Regions from separate parts of the Shewanella sp. Scap07 genome, predicted to be linked through region 1. Evidence: predicted binding sites of a transcription regulator. Region 1 holds the regulator's gene; the other holds the start of a gene.
What was found. The regulator LexA, encoded in region 1, represses DNA repair genes until DNA is damaged. The targets are predictions, from matches to a motif close to TACTGTATNNNNATACAGTA.
Positions count from the first base shown of each region.

Region 2: imuA (translesion DNA synthesis-associated protein ImuA) is a predicted target of LexA. The motif match lies at 5,241-5,260, and genes of this name have one in related genera.

Region 1 is NZ_CP041329.1:4,801,721-4,809,953, reverse strand. Features, by position in the region: gene FLM48_RS21215 (cytochrome c oxidase subunit 3) at 1-483, opposite strand, end outside; gene FLM48_RS21210 (cytochrome c oxidase assembly protein) at 480-1,049, opposite strand; gene ctaD (cytochrome c oxidase subunit I) at 1,052-2,656, opposite strand; gene coxB (cytochrome c oxidase subunit II) at 2,666-4,216, opposite strand; gene FLM48_RS21195 (cell division inhibitor SulA) at 4,633-5,127, opposite strand; gene lexA (transcriptional repressor LexA) at 5,124-5,741, opposite strand; gene plsB (glycerol-3-phosphate 1-O-acyltransferase PlsB) at 6,007-8,233, shown strand, end outside.
Region 2 is NZ_CP041329.1:2,675,835-2,684,067, reverse strand. Features, by position in the region: gene FLM48_RS11790 (DUF3108 domain-containing protein) at 1-746, opposite strand, end outside; gene FLM48_RS11785 (MGMT family protein) at 770-1,120, opposite strand; gene FLM48_RS11780 (MFS transporter) at 1,351-3,066, opposite strand; gene def (peptide deformylase) at 3,217-3,708, shown strand; gene FLM48_RS11770 (cell wall metabolism sensor histidine kinase WalK) at 3,705-5,135, opposite strand; gene imuA (translesion DNA synthesis-associated protein ImuA) at 5,276-6,064, shown strand; gene FLM48_RS11760 (DNA polymerase Y family protein) at 6,061-7,638, shown strand; gene FLM48_RS11755 (error-prone DNA polymerase) at 7,639-8,233, shown strand, end outside.

The DNA.
Region 1 (8,233 bases):
GTTATAAAGAGGCAGACCCGTCCAAGGCATTGCCTCAGTGGTGGTCCCGTCAGGTGTTTTAATTAAGGGCCACACGGCTTCAAACGTTGGCCATAGTACCTCATGGGTCATGGCATTGTTTGACGCGCCACCTAACCAAGGTACTGCAATCATTCGGGCATATAGCAAGGCGCCAAAGAAGGCGACAAAGAACATTACCTCAGAGAAGATAAACCAGCTCATACCTTGACGAAACGAGCGGTCCATTTGTTGGCTGTATAAGCCCGACATTGATTCGTTGATTACAGTACGAAACCAGCCAAAAATCATGTAAATAATGACGGCGATACCAGCAGTAAGAATATACCCACCGCTGGTTTGCTCGGTTTCGAGTTGAGTGACATAACTACCGGCACCCACCGCGATCAGAAATAACCCTATGGCGCCGATAATCGGCCAGGCGCTTTGGGCGGGGACGTAATAGTGTTCATGTTTTGCATTCATTGTTCAGCTCCTTGCTCAACACGCGCGACATAGCCTTTGTCGGTGATGTTGTAGAGAGTATATGACAGAGTCAGCGTGGTGATGGACTCTGGTAGATCGGGATCTACATAAAATATAAGCGGTAATGCAGCGTCTTGTTTGCCAGCCAAGGCCTGCTGATTAAAGCAGAAACACTCGGTTTTGTTGAAGTAGGCAGCCCCTTGTCCGGGTGATACTGAGGGGATAGCTTGGCCAACTATACTGGCGTTTGACATATTCTGTGCGGTGTAGTGAGTACGTACTAACTCGCCAGGGTGCACTTTCATGCGCCTGACTTCTGGCGTGAATTCCCATGGCAAATCACTTTGGATTTGTGCCATAAACTCCACGGTAATGGTTCGTGACTCATCTACAGCGATAGGTGTGTATTGAGCAGCGGTACTTTGGGTTTTACCGTTAATGCCTAGTTGTTCGCACAAAACGTCATAAAGCGGCACTAAAGCAAAGCCAAAACCAAACATACCAATTGCACCAGCAATCAACATCATGATGAGCTTACGGTTCGACTTTGCTTGAGTTTGGCTCATGGCTACTTCACCTCTGGTGGTGTGGTAAATGAGTGATAGGGCGCAGGACTGGCGATAGTCCATTCAAGTCCTTCTGCTCCATCCCAAGGTTTAGCTGCCGCTTTTTCACCGCCGCGGATACACTTGATCACTACCGCAAGGAAAATCAGCTGCGATAATCCAAATGCAAATCCACCAATTGAGACTATTTGGTTTACGTCAGCAAACTGAATAGCATAGTCGGGAATACGACGTGGCATACCGGCTAAGCCCAAAAAGTGCATGGGGAAAAACAGCACGTTGACTGAAATCGTTGAGCACCAAAAGTGGATCTTGCCTAACTTCTCGTCATACATATTACCGGTCCATTTGGGTAGCCAATAATAGGCGGCTGCCATAATGGAGAAGATGGCCCCGGTCACCAACACATAGTGGAAGTGAGCCACGACGAAATAGGTATCGTGATATTGGAAATCAACCGGCGTAATAGCCAGCATCAACCCTGAGAAGCCGCCAATGGTGAACAAGATAATGAAGGCCACGGCAAACAACATAGGGGTTTCGAACGTTAACGAACCGCGCCACATTGTCGCAACCCAGTTGAACACCTTCACCCCAGTGGGCACCGCAATTAACATGGTACAGTACATAAAGAAGAGTTCGGCAAACACCGGCATCCCCGTGGTAAACATATGATGCGCCCACACCAGAAATGACAATATTGCAATACTGGCTGTGGCGTACACCATTGAGGAATATCCAAACAGGGGTTTACGACTAAAGGCCGGCACAATCGCTGAGATAATACCGAAGGACGGTAAGATCATGATGTACACTTCGGGGTGTCCGAAGAACCAGAAAATATGTTGGAACATTACCGGATCGCCACCGCCGGCAGCATCAAAGAAGCTGGTGCCAAAGTACTTGTCGGTCAAGACCATTGTGACCGTTCCTGCCAGTACCGGCATGACGGCAATGAGCAAGAAGGCAGTGATGAGCCATGTCCATACAAACAGCGGTAGCTTCATCCACGTCATACCCGGGGCACGCATGTTGACAATAGTCACCACGACGTTGATCGCACCCATGATGGAGCTGATACCCATAATGTGTACCGAGAATACGAACAGTGCTGTGCTATCTGGACTGTAAGTGGTCGACAACGGGGCGTAGAAGGTCCAACCGAAGTTAGGGCCGCCACCTTCCATGAACAGTGAGCTTAATAGAATCGCAAATGCAAAAGGCAGAATCCAAAAGCTCCAGTTATTCATGCGTGGCAGCGCCATATCAGGCGCACCAATCATCATTGGAATCAGCCAGTTTGCTAATCCAGTAAAGGCGGGCATGACTGCGCCAAACACCATTATCAACCCGTGGACCGTGGTCATTTGGTTGAAAAAATTAGGGTCCACTAACTGCAACCCTGGTTGGAACAGTTCTGCACGGATCACCATCGCCATGGCGCCGCCAGTTAAAAACATAATAAAACTAAACCACAAATATAAAGTACCGATGTCTTTATGGTTGGTGGTTAGTACCCAGCGCATTAAGCCCTTTGGCGCACCATGATGATGGTCATCATGGTGATCGTCGTGAGCGGCCGGTGCGTCTTGTGTAATTGTGCTCATTTGATTCCCCTACTTTCCGTGACCATCAACGTCAGATGCCTGCACAGCATCACCAGAATTGTTACCCCAGGCGTTACGCTCATAGGTAATCACTGCGGCGAGTTCTTGCGGGCTGAGTAAACCACCGAAGGCCTGCATTGCAGTACCGGGCTTACCATTAATCACCATTTCAAGGTGATCGCTAACGGGCCCCTTAATAATTGGGCTTTGAACCAATGATGGGAATGCACCAGGAAGACCCATACCGGTGGGCTGGTGACAGGCAACGCAGCTCGTCATGTAGACTTGCTCGCCTAACGTCATTAGCTCATCCATTGTCAGGTCATCGAGTACAACTTCTGCGGTTTCGGTAACGACAGCTTCAACTTGTGTGGCAGCCTCAGGCAAAGTGGCTGGCAAGGTCACGGGAACCTCAGCATCACTGCTACTGGCGCCAGAGTCTGCGCCTCCACCGTTAACATCTGCTGCTTGAACACTATCGCCAGAGTTGTTGCCCCATGCGTTACGCTCGTAAGTCACTACGGCTGCAATTTCGGTTGCAGTTAGCTGCTTAGCAAATGCCTGCATAGCAGTGCCGGCTTTACCATGGAGTACGATATCGATATGTTCACCCACTGGGCCAACAATCAACGGACTGCCAATCAGTGATGGGAATACCCCAGGAAGACCCGCACCATTAGGCTGGTGGCAAGCTGCACAATTAGCTAGATAAACTTGCTCACCTTTAGCCATTAGCTCGTCCATGCTCAATGTGCTAGTTAACGCGGCTTGCGCAGCGGCTTCAGCATCGGCAGCGAGTTGCTTTTGCGCTACGATCCATGCGTCAAAATCTGCTTCCGATAACACCTCAACCACAATAGGCATGAAGCCATGGTCTTTGCCGCACAATTCAGCACATTGACCACGGTAAGTACCGGGTTCGTCGACCCGCGTCCATGCTTCATTGATAAAGCCTGGGTTAGCATCTTTCTTTACTGCAAATGCAGGTACCCACCATGAGTGAATAACATCATCGGATGTCATTAAGAAACGGACTTTTCTATTGGTGGGGATAACTAAAGGTTTGTCGACTTCAAGTAGGTAAGTTTCACTCTTTGTGGCGTCACCCTCAATTTGATCTCTAGGAGTTGAAAGCACACTGAAGAATTCAATGTCATGATCAAAGTAGCTGTAGTGCCATTTCCACTGTGAGCCCGTCACTTTAATGGTGATATCGGCATCACTAGTATCTTCCATTGCAATCAGTGTTTTAGTGGCAGGAATAGCCATTAAAATTAGGATAACGAAAGGAATCACTGTCCATGCGATTTCAACCTTGGTACTTTCATGAAAGTTGGCGGCGACGGCGCCTTTAGAGCGGCGGTGATTGATGATCGAGTAGATCATTACGCCGAACACGACCACACCGATAGCACAGCAGATATAAAGGATCGTCATATGTAGACTGAACACTTTATTACTGATGTCCGTTACCCCTTTTGTCATATTTAGGGGCATATCGGCGGCGAAAATGGGGGGCGTAAACAGCAACGCCAGCAAATAATACAACACTTGCTTCACTAGACTTCTCCTCTGTCAATTGCGAAGGCAACTACAAAGAAGAGCCACACAGTAAGTCTCTGCTCTATGCAAACTCTTCGGTTCCCAAAAAAGCAACGATGACTTCAAAGTGCGTTGGTGGTTTAGCGCGGTGTTGTTATTTGCCAGTTGGCTACCACTCTATGCACTTACGGCTGAATATATCAGTCCAATTTCTACTCTTTTCTCGCACGGAGCTCACTGCATAAGCCAAATTGACGAGAGGAAAAGTGACGACTAAATCGCTCGGATATAACAAATAATCGTTGTTATCTTGTTCTAACTTACTGCCTGTTGAATTTTTGATCAAGATCAAACTTTTAACTTTTATTAAAAAAAACAGCAACAAAAAAGCCTCCCGAAAGGAGGCTTAGATGGGAAAAACAGTCTTATACGGACTAATGAAACGCGCTAAATAACGAACCTTGATTAACGTGAACATCCGCTACTGAGGGTAGCTGAGCAGCAATGTGGTCACTGCCGCTTTCAATTACCACGCCTAAAGCTGTGGCACTTTTTGCAACTAATTCTAGGCGGCGATTGTCGCGGCTATCTAGCATAGGCGCCCAACATATTACTGCGCTAGAGGTGCCACTGGTTAGCGCTTTTTCCATTGCCCATAGCGTTTCTATCTCGTCTTTAGCATGTACCAACAAAATGCGATCCATGCGTACGCCAGCTTGAGCCAACATCTGTTTATAGCCAATATTGGGTGGACTAATTAATACAATCCACTGGCCTTGCTGACTGAGTCGTGCGAGTTCAGGTGTCAGGGTTTGCAGCTCTTGCACACCTTGAGTGTGGCTGGGCATACGTGACACCCCTTTACTGAGTTTGGCTTCATCTTGCCATAGCCCTGGGTGGCGTGGGCTGCTTCCAATCAAGTTGTTCATTGCCAGTCTCCATTTCTAATCACACCTACCGCCAAGCCTTCAATGGTCAGGGATTGGTAGTTTAAGTCGACTTCAATTGGGGCGTACTCTTCATTTTCTGCATGCAGAAATACCGTGCTACCGACTTTTTCGAAGCGTTTAACGGTGACATCGTCTTCTACTCTAGCAACCACGACTTGACCGTTACGGGCCTGAGCCATTTTATGAACCGCCAATAGATCGCCTTCTAAAATGCCGATGTTTTTCATACTGTCACCACGTACTCGCAGTAAGAAATCAGCGGCGGGTCTAAACATGGCTGGATCCACTTGATAGTGCTGCTCAACATGTTCTTGGGCGAGTATTGGCTCACCTGCGGCAACTTGACCAATCAAGGGTAAGCCAGATTCAGACTCATCATCTTCTTGGGTGAGGCGAATACCGCGAGACGTGCCAGGAATAATTTCAATACAGCCTTTTTTGGCTAGCGCTTTCAGATGCTCTTCGGCAGCATTGGCACTCTTAAAACCCAACCTTTTAGCAATTTCTGCACGGGTAGGTGGCATGCCAGTATCAGCAATATTATTTTTGATGAGATCTAATATCTCAGATTGTCTCGGGGTTAGCGGTCTCATATTTAAACCTGTTTTTCCATACAGTACCTGTCAGTATATACAGTATTGTAAGTAGTGCAAGTATTAACCAGTGATTAATTTTATCTATTGCAGCAGGGACTTGGCGATAGGCTGAATTGAACCGTTATCACTGTACGCTGTAATTGTGCTGGGCAGCTAGCAGTATTGTGGTCGGCAGATTAATAATGTGCATGGTTAATAGCGACCTGATGAGTTTTTCTGATATTCTATGGGGCTAACAACGAGACTCAAAAATAATAAACTCATGTCCAAACAAGACTCTATTTGGCGCAAATCACTGCGCTGGATTCAAAAAAAGTTAGTGCACACTATCGTTGTGCCTCATGATCCATTTGCCGATCTTAATTTAGACCCGAGTAGGCCGGTGGTTTATGTGATGAAAACTGAATCCGTCAGCGATATTGCCGCGCTGAGTGAAATTACCGCTAATTTTGGTTTGCCTAGCCCCTATGAACCGCTGCAGGTCGATGGTGAACAGACACCGCGAGTAGTCTGTCTTGAAGGCGCTAAGCCGCTTTTGGGCAAGCGTGCCAGCAACTCGCCTTATTTAAGCACTTTTATGCGCCTATTGGGCGCACATAAACGTCGGCCAGAGCTAGATGTTCAATTGGTGCCAGTAAGCTTGTATTGGGGCCGTACCCCTGGCAAAGAAGATGACACCATGCGTGCGGCAGTGTTGGAGCGTCAAAACCCCACCTGGCTGCGTAAATGTTTGATGATTCTGTTTCTTGGTCGCCACAACTTTGTGCAATTTTCTAATGCGCTGTCGCTACGCCATATGGCTGATGAGCATGGAACGGATAAACGCATCGCCCAAAAACTGTCGCGAGTGGCTCGGGTTCACTTCCATAGACAGCGTAAGGTGATGACGGGTCCTGTACTGCCTAACCGTCAAGCGTTGTTCCATGCGCTGCTTAAGTCTGAGTCGCTTAAAAAAGCCATCGTTGAAGAAGCCAATAATAAGAAGATCTCTGAAACAGAAGCACGCGCTAAAGCGATGGAGTACTTAGACGAGATTGCCGCTGATTACTCAGATAGTCTGGTGCGTATTGCTGAGCGTTTTCTTACTTGGTTGTGGAACAAGCTTTACAAAGGCATCAATATTAAAGGCGCCGAGCAGATCCGTCAGTTGCACCACGATGGCCATGAGATTATTTATGTGCCTTGTCATCGTAGCCACATGGATTATCTACTGCTGTCTTATATTCTCTATTATCAAGGCATGGTACCGCCGCATATCGCTGCCGGTATTAATTTGAATTTCTGGCCTGCGGGTCCCATGTTCCGCCGTGGCGGGGCGTTTTTTATCCGTCGTAGTTTCCGTGGTAACAAGCTTTATACCGCGGTATTTAGAGAGTATCTCGACCAATTGTTCACTAAAGGCTATTCGGTTGAATACTTTACCGAAGGTGGACGTTCGCGCACTGGTCGCTTGCTAGCGCCGAAAACCGGCATGATTGCGATGACGGTTAACAGTGTACTGCGCGGAGTAGAGCGTCCGGTAACCTTAGTGCCGGTTTACCTTGGTTATGATCATGTCATGGAAGTGGCGACTTATCATAAAGAGCTTAGTGGTAAGAAGAAAAAGAAAGAATCAGTTTGGCAAGTATTTGGTGCTATTCGTAAATTGGGTAATTTTGGCCAAGGCTATGTTAACTTCGGCCAGCCAATCACGCTGCACAGTTTCCTCAATGAGCAAGCGCCAGAATGGCGTGAAGAGATTGCTAAAGATCCAGAGCAAAAGCCAAGCTGGCTAACACCTGTGGTCAATACATTGGCCAATCAGGTGATGACTAATATCAACGATGCCGCCGCCGTCAGCTCGGTCACATTAACCAGTTTAACCTTACTGGCCGCAGAGCAGCATGCGCTACAGCGCAGCCAATTAGAGCAACAACTAGACCTGTATCTAACCCTACTTAAGTCACTGCCTTATACCGAGTATGCGTCGGTGGTTGAAGGTGATGGCAGTAAGTTGGTGCAACAGGGGTTAGAGCTGAAAAAGCTCAAGCTCGATAGTGATCCGCTAGGGGATATCATCTCCATTGATGACAGTATCGCGATTGCGATGACCTACTATCGCAATAACATTATCCACTTATTGATTATTCCATCGTTGATTGCCAGCTGCGTAACTCGCGTTAAGCATTGTCAACGTGATGAAGTGATCGCCACTGTTGAAGATCTCTATCCACTGCTGCAAGCCGAACTGTTTATGGGTATTGAAGATGTAGCCCAATACGTTAACCAGGTGCTAGATCTATTTATTGAGCAAGGGCTTGTGCGCGAATCTGGTGAGCTGGTGGTTGAAGCTGACGCAATTAATCAAATGTTATTGCTAAGCAATACCGTGAGCGAAACCTTGCAACGCTATGCGATTATCTTCAATTTATTGGCGACCAAACCGCAGATTGAACGTTCTGATTTAGAGCGTGAAAGCCACACATTAGCGCAACGCTTAGGCGCGCTAC
Region 2 (8,233 bases), 2.1 Mb from region 1:
GCGCTTTCGGCAATGCCGGCCATTGGTCCCTTATCAAACTTGTAGTTGAGCAGTTTTATGTCCAGCTGCTTGCTGCCGCGCTCGAAGTGAGTGAGTCGCACCGGTAAATAACCCAGTTCGGGTGCCATCCAGAAGAATGTTTGGCGTTTTTTACTGTCGCGCACCACTTCTATTTTTACGGTTTCATAGCTGCCACTTTCAATGTTGAGACGCTCTTTTGAGACAACATTAAAATCGTACTCATCAATTTCACCTTCTTTGACCATTTTAAAGTTAAGGTGCTGCTTACCTTCAGCCATCTCCATTCTAAATTGCAATTGCACCATTAATGGGTCGTACAGTGTTTCGGTATAAGGCAGCTTGGCACGCTCATCTTTGTAGCGACTGTGCACCGCTTGTTGGCCTTTGGCAAAGGCGGCTTGCTCTTGAAAGTCTGAGCCTGTGCCACTGCGACGATGAATGTAACGCAGCGGATGCAGTTGGTTATCTTGCAGCGAAAAGTCACTGGTGACCGTGCGTCTATCAGACAACAGTAATAAGCTTACATCGCTGTCAAAACGGTAATGATAGAGATTGTCTTGTGGGGCGTTGAGAATATAGCGAGCCTTGCCCAATTCAATACTGCCATAGTTAACTTGGTATTCGGCAGTGTGTGGCGTCAATGGGCTGTAAGCAGCGAACGATGCAAAGCTAACCGATAGGGTTAACAAGCTACTTAAGGCGATGAGTTTATTTTTTAACGACAATACTAACTCCTGATCGGATGAAATTAAAAAGCCAGTTGCATGACTAAAGTTGCCATATCTGGCTGCCACATATATTGAGCTTTCGCTACTCGGCCGTTTTTGACATCAATACCTTCTAAACGCAATAACATCATCTGCTCTGCAAAAGCCTCAGTCTCTTTGTTGAAGGCAATTTTACCTTGGCTGTTTAACACGCGGTGCCAAGGTAAGTTTAACTCATCACTGGCGAGTTTGAGCGCGCGTGATACATAGCGAGCTCTGCCTGGTAAACCGGCGAGATCTGCAATAACGCCGTATGAGGAGATTTTTCCGTGGGGTATTAACGCCACCACTTGCCAAATTCGCTCAGCGTTGGAAAGGCTTGGTTTGTCCATTATTTGCCTCAATATATCAATTGTGTTCGATATTACTGATAACTGCAAAGCGATACCAGTGATAACTGTTCTATGTGATGTGGCTGTTTCACTGCTGTGAATTTGTTGTGATGTAAGGGTAAGTGGCGGGGCAGATTTGGCAATAAAAAACAGCAGACCGGAAGATCTGCTGTTGCGGGATGAGTGGATATTGTTGGGTGTCAGTCTAAGTGGACCCAAGCCTAAGGGAACTATGACACGGTTTGGGCGTGACTGTTTTCAGTGATGCTATCCATCACACCGAAACGATGAAACAGGACTAAACCTAATGCGGTTAAGCCGCCAAAGGCGCCAATGATGTACCACATAAGATCAGGTCGCTGCGCTGCCTTAGCGACTTCGCTATATAGATAGCCAGACAGCGGGCCTGCCAACAAAAAGCCAATGGCTGATGAGACAAAGTAGTAGCCCATAAACATGGCTTTTTTATCGCTAGGGGCAAAACTGGCAACGTATTCTTGGCTTTTCGGCGATGCCACCATTTCACCCAAAGAAAACACTAAAATAGAGGTCAGTACCATCGCGCCACCCATGAGCATACCAGTAGCCAGTCCGCCAAGGGCGGTACCCATTGCCAGAATGAGGGTTCCAGCAACCAAAATAGGTAAGGCTTGGTATTTCTCAATAGTGCGGCTGACAAGTATTTGCAGTAACACAATAGACAGGAAGTTGAGACCGATGAGGTACTCTGGGTTAACCTGTCTATATTGCTGTGCCCAATTAGCAGCAACTGATGAGGCGCTGTCGGTGTCAGTCGCTATGGCAGCGAGCGCTTGGGTTATTTCAGCTTGAGGCACCATCACTTTACTGTGTACTAATTCAAAATAGGCTTGTTCGACATTGATGTTAGCTTGGCTGAATTCTGCTGCTAGTCGTACTAATTCGGTTTGCAAGTGCAGTTGATCAACAGGGGCCAAAAAGGTTTGCAAGTCAGGGTAACTGGCTAGGGCAATCACTAAATCTGAGGTATCAACAAAGTCTCTGATAAAAATCGGTAAGGTAATAAAGATTTGCTGATACACCATCCAAAACCCAGATAAGATTAGCAAATAGGTGACAAAGGGTTTATTGCCGACGCGAATTTTTTGGCGATACCAAGCTGCATTGGGTTGTTTGCTAGCACTGATGTTCCATAAATAATGGCCGGCAAACCAAACGATATACAGCATGGCGGTGGTTTGGCCATCGAGCCATTTAGCGCCGTAGGCCATTAGGATGATCAAGCTGCCAAAGAAAATTAGCGCAAAACGGGCATTACCCAGTACTTCTTGAATATCCTGCATAACCTGTTTTAAAGGACGACCTTTTTGCTGCGCTTGATCTGTGGGTTCTTCATAGAGGAACAACGCCGGAATAAAGTTTAGCGCTATCCAGAAAGATGACATGATAAATACCCAGTCCCAGCTAATTGCTCGCACGTAACCGGCAATAAATGGCCCGAGGAAACCGCCGATATTGACCATCATGTAGAAAATACCAAAGCCAAGGCCACGGTTACTACTGTCGGTGGTTCTGGCAATGGTACCTGTAACTACCGGTTTAAAGCAGGCGGCCCCCACAGCGACCCCCATAAAAGCTAAAAAGAAGCCGGAAAAACTGCTGACCTGACCCAGCAAATAGTAACTTGGACACATAATGGCATAGGCGATGATGAACATTTTTCGATAGCCATAACGGTCAGCTAAGGCGCCAGTGAGTACAGGAAAAAGGTAGAGAAAGAATGGAATCATACCTTGCAGTAAGCCACGCTCTTGCTCATTAAAGCCAAGTCCGCCCTGATTTGCGGGTGAGGTCATGTAAAGCGAAGATAAGGTAAAAAAGCCATACCAGGCCAGTCGCTCAAATATCTCCATGGTATTGGCAACATAAAATGTGCGCGGTAAGGGGGTACGTGCAGAAGATGACATAATACAATCCGTATATTTTATACAATCAGTCCATGCTACTGACTATTTCTGATAAATACAAGGCGATGCAGGTATCGGCTTAGCAGGTTAAGCTTGCCTTTAGTGTGACATTCGTCATAATGGCGCAAATTTTTTAAAAGATGATTTACCATGGCCGTACTTGATATTTTGACCATTCCAGATGAACGCCTTAAACGCAAAGCCGTTGCGGTTAGCGATGTTGCTGCGATTGGTGGTTTTATTGATGATTTATTGGAAACCATGTATCACACCGACGATGGTATTGGTCTTGCTGCTACCCAGGTTGGCAGTACCGATGCAGTGTTAGTGATCGACCTGTCCAGTGAGCGCAATCAACCGCTAGTATTGGTTAACCCAGAGTTAGTAGAAGGGCGAGGTGAGTTTGTTGGTGAAGAAGGTTGCTTATCTATTCCGGGTTATCGCGCTAAAGTGTCTCGCTTTGAGTATGTCAAAGTTAAAGGTCTTGATCGTGACGGTCAGCCTATAGAAGTGGAGTCAGATGACTTTCTCGCAATAGTGTTGCAGCACGAGATGGATCATCTGCAGGGCAAAGTGTTTATTGAGCACCTATCTAAGATGAAACAACAAATTGCCCTGAGAAAAGTGAAGAAGTTTGCTTAACTAACCAGCGGCGCACTAAGCTGAGCCGAGGTTTTCTTCGGCTCTTGTTCGGCGTTAGGGTGATTCACCGGTAACGTCAAAGTTAATACCAGCCCCCCCTGCGGGTGGTTACTTGCAACCACCTCGCCAGCTAACAGTTTCATACATTGCTTCACAATGGCCAGTCCTAACCCAAAGCCACCTTGGCTTGAGTGTCTGGCTTCATCTAAGCGGGTAAAAGGATTAAACAGGTTGGTCAGCTCTTCTGCTGGAATGCCTGGGCCATTATCGGCAATGGTTATCTGTAATTGCTGTGTAACTAACTGTGTTTCAATATGAATTTCGCAATGTTCACCCGCATATTTAAGTGCATTACGCACAATGTTTTCAATGGCTCTGCAGAGATACTGGCGGTCGGTAAACAGCGTTAGGGGATCATGGTTATGCCAATGGATCTGTTGCTCTTCTTTGGCTTCAAATTGACAGTCTTGCTGAATCTGCGCTTGCAGGGCGCCCACATCAAATTGGCTGCAGTTTAGTTGAATATAAGCGTTGTTTAAGCGGCTAAAGTCTAGAATGGTATTAATTAAGCTCGACATTTGTGCGCCTTCTGCGCGCAAACGGGCAATGGCGATTTGATGGCGCTCATCTAATTGTCCTTCGAGTAAATGCAGCGCAAGCTCTTGTCTTGCCAGTGGGGTACGTAGCTCATGGGACACATCTCTTAATAGTCGTTTTTGGTTCTGCATGCCTTGTTGCAGTTGTTCAGCCATATGATCAAACTCAGCGGCCAGATGATAAAACTCAGGCTCCTTAGTTGAAAAGTGGTTGGCAATACGGGTGTCGAGCTTACCTTGTGCCAGCGCTTCAGTTCCCCGCTTGAGGTGCTGAAGCGGGGTAATAAGGTAGCGGCTTAGTAGGTAACTAAACAGCAGCAACACGGTAATGCCAACAATAGTGCGAATGGTCCATAGCGCGGTATTGAGTTGTTGGGCTGGGTGCAGGTCGGCATTAAGTTGGACCACTAAACTCAATGGCTGCTGGTCATCTAAGGTGTCAGCGAGAGGTAAAGCAATGAGTGGCTTACGCACTCTGTCGCCCATAGGTTGTTGGATCTGTCTTGAAAACTGCAATTTAAAAACAAAGTGTGGGTGCATTGTGCGCTGGCTAATGGCTTGGTTTTGTGGGTCTAAGGTATAGAGCGTAAAAGCTTGCTCGCTTTCCCATTGGGCTAACCCGGCAATGTCTTTACGCTGAATATATTGGTTAGCTTGTTCAGCCAGCGTATGGAGCTGCTGCTGAGTTGCTGGAGATAGTGTCAGTAAGCGGCTGAGAATTAAACTCTCAATGCCGGTTGCGATTAATAATATTGCCAGTAAAGAGACAGCAAAAAAACTAAATACTCGGATCTGCAAATGTGAAAACAGCTTGTTGAATGACGCTGACATACCCATACCAAATAAAAACGATTCTCATTAATGTTAACTTTTTATACTTAGGATCGCTATGGGATCTTAGCGTTATTGTGGTTGAGATCTGCAAATTTCACACTATACTGTATATATGTACAGTATAGTGTGAGAATGTCATGAAAGCAGAACCGATATCTCAGGTTGATGAGCATCAACAAGCAACTGCGTTGGACAGTTTATTGAGCCGAGAAGATCTTTGGCGTGGTCAACAATGGCAGCAGCAATCTGACTGCTTAAGCAGTGGTTATACAAGCTTAGATGAAGTATTAGCGGGTCAAGGTTGGCCAAGCTCTGGCGTTTGTGAACTCTTGAGCGATCAAGTTGGGATTGGCGAATTGACGTTGTTGCTACCGTTGATTGCACAGCACATTCCTTTAAATGCCACGGCTGACAAGCAGCGTAATGGGGCGGTAGCACTTGTTGCGCCTCCGTTTATTCCCTTTGCCGCAGGCTTGGCTCAGCACAATATTGATGTTGAGCGGATCGTATGGGTGGACTGTATTGATCGCAAAGAACAACTGTGGGCGTTAGAACAAGCATTAGCCAGTGGCGTGTGCCAGTTAGCCTTAATTTGGCTGTCTACACTGTCAGTCACTGAGTCTCGGCGTTTACAGCTAGCATGCGAAAAGGGTCATAGCTTGTGCTTTTGTTATTTGCCTAGCCATTTAGCATCCCAATCGCACCCGGTGCAGTTACGAATTCAATTACACCGTGACTATGACAAAACCGTCGATAATGCCGCTACAGAGCTGACGATTGTGAAGCGCCGCGGTGGTTGGCCAATTGCGGGTTTTGAGCTGTCACTGTTGCCGCGATACTTAGCTTACAGTGATTGGCAAAAATCGCCTTCAAAACCTGGGCATTCAGTGAGTAGCGATATTATTCAGGGGCCTTGGTCATCATGATTTGGCTGGCGATCTATTTTCCTAGCGGTGTATTGCAGTATCAGCGCTTATGTCACGATATTAGTGCGGCGCGGCCTGTGGCTTTTTATGACCCACAGCAATTGACCATTTTGGCGGTTGAGGGAGCAGATAAAGCCGTCACTGTGGGTTTGAGCGTGGCGACAGCTCAAGCCCTATGCGCAGAACTAGTCTTGATTGAGTACCAATCAAATTTAACTGAACAGTACACCGATTGGCTGGCTAAGTGGAGCTATAACTACAGTGCACGAGTGGTTATTCCATCGTGTGAGATACAATCACAATGCCGGGGCGATAGCACCCAAGTGATGGATGTATTACTGCTAGAAGTGGGCTCGATGCAGCAGGTGTTTTCAGGGCTGGACAATTTACTTCATCAGTATGCCACTCAAGCCAGTGGTTATGGTTTTCGCTGGCAGATGGTGTTAGCTGAGCATCCACTTATGGCGCAGTTATTGGCGGTACATCGGCCGCAATTAACCAGTGAGTCAGAGTTAACATCAGCGCAGGGAAGCACAGCCGTGCAGCGCGTCTATGAAACTAAAGCGGCTTTGAGTCAGCTTAAAGCATTAGCAATATCGACGCTGCCGGTAGAGCCAAGTGTTATTCAACGTTGCCAGCAAATGGGTCTTAATACCGTTGCGGCATTAATGGCCTTGCCACGGGCTGAGTTAGGGCGGCGCTTTGGTGAGTCACTACTGAGTTTGCTCACTCAATTGCAGGGGCGTATCGAGGTTCCGCAATGCTTCTATACACCGGCAGAGACTTACCAGCAAAAAATGAGCTTAATGTATGATGTTGAGCATATTGAAGGGGTGTTGTTTCCCTTAAGCCGAATGCTGAGTCAACTCAGTGATTATCTATTGCAGCGGCAGTTAGCCATTTTGCGTTTGCAGCTCACTTTAGCGTATCGCGATAATGAGTTGCCGCCTTTGTCATTGTTAATTCATTACCCGTTTGCGGAGCATCGCTGTGACAGTTTACTGGCATTGTGCCGTCTGCAACTTGAGCGTCAGACCTTATACTCTCCGGTGGTTGCGCTACAACTCGATGTGTCTAGTTTTGTTGAGCAGCACTTAGATGAAGACTGCTGGTGGCAACAGCAAGGAGTAAGTGCTGAGATCCGCCAACTATTTGCAACTTTAGAGGCAAGGTTAGGCGAGCATTGTGTTAAAGGGCTGGCGATGGCCAGTCATCATCTCCCTGAGCAGAGCTGCCAAGTCAAGCCGTTAACACAGTGGGGACAAAGTGGATCTCGTTTAGCCCTTAGTGACTTGAGCCATAAAACCGCAGGAATTGCTTATGACAGACTCGCTGCAGAGCGTACTGCCTCCTATGACACCTTGGGCTTGTTTCGGCCGAGCTTTTTACTCAAGCAGCCACAACCGCTTGCTCTGCACGAGTTTACCCGCTTAAAAGGGCCAGAACGTATTAGTCCACCTTGGTGGCTGACACAACATGACAGAGATTACTACATTGCAGCGCATATTGATGGTGGGCTTTGTTGGGTTTTCTATGACGGACAAGATTGGTTTCTACAGGGCTGGTTTAGTTAAATGTACGCCGAGCTTCATACTTTATCTAATTACAGCTTTTTACGTGGTGCTTCTCACCCTCAGGAGCTGGTGGCACAGGCGGCAGCGCTAGGTTATCAAGCATTGGCATTAACCGATGAGTGTTCATTATCTGGGGTTGTTAAAGCCCATGATGCGGCGAAGCAACACGGCATTAAATTGATTATTGGCGCCGAGTTTCAACTGCCGCAAGGGGTATTTGTGTTACTGGCACCTAATCGCCGTGCATATGGGCAGATAAGCCAGCTGATCACTTTAGCCCGCCGACGTGATGAAAAGGGCAGTTATCAACTGCGTTTTTCAGATATGTTGACCCGCCTTGATGAAACAATATTGCTCTGGCGACCTGCAAGCCCTGAGCAGCTGCAGATGAGCTATCAGGTGGCCAATGATGCCGATGTCTGTGAGCCAAGCAGTAGGGAAAATGTGCAAAGCCAGATTGAACAGCAGGCCCAAGCTTATTATCAGGCACAGTTGCAGCAACTGATGCAGCAGCTAAAGCGAGCTTTTTCCGATAGGTTGTACATACTGATGGAGCGACAGTTACTGGGCTCTGAAGCTTGGCGCATGCAGGTAT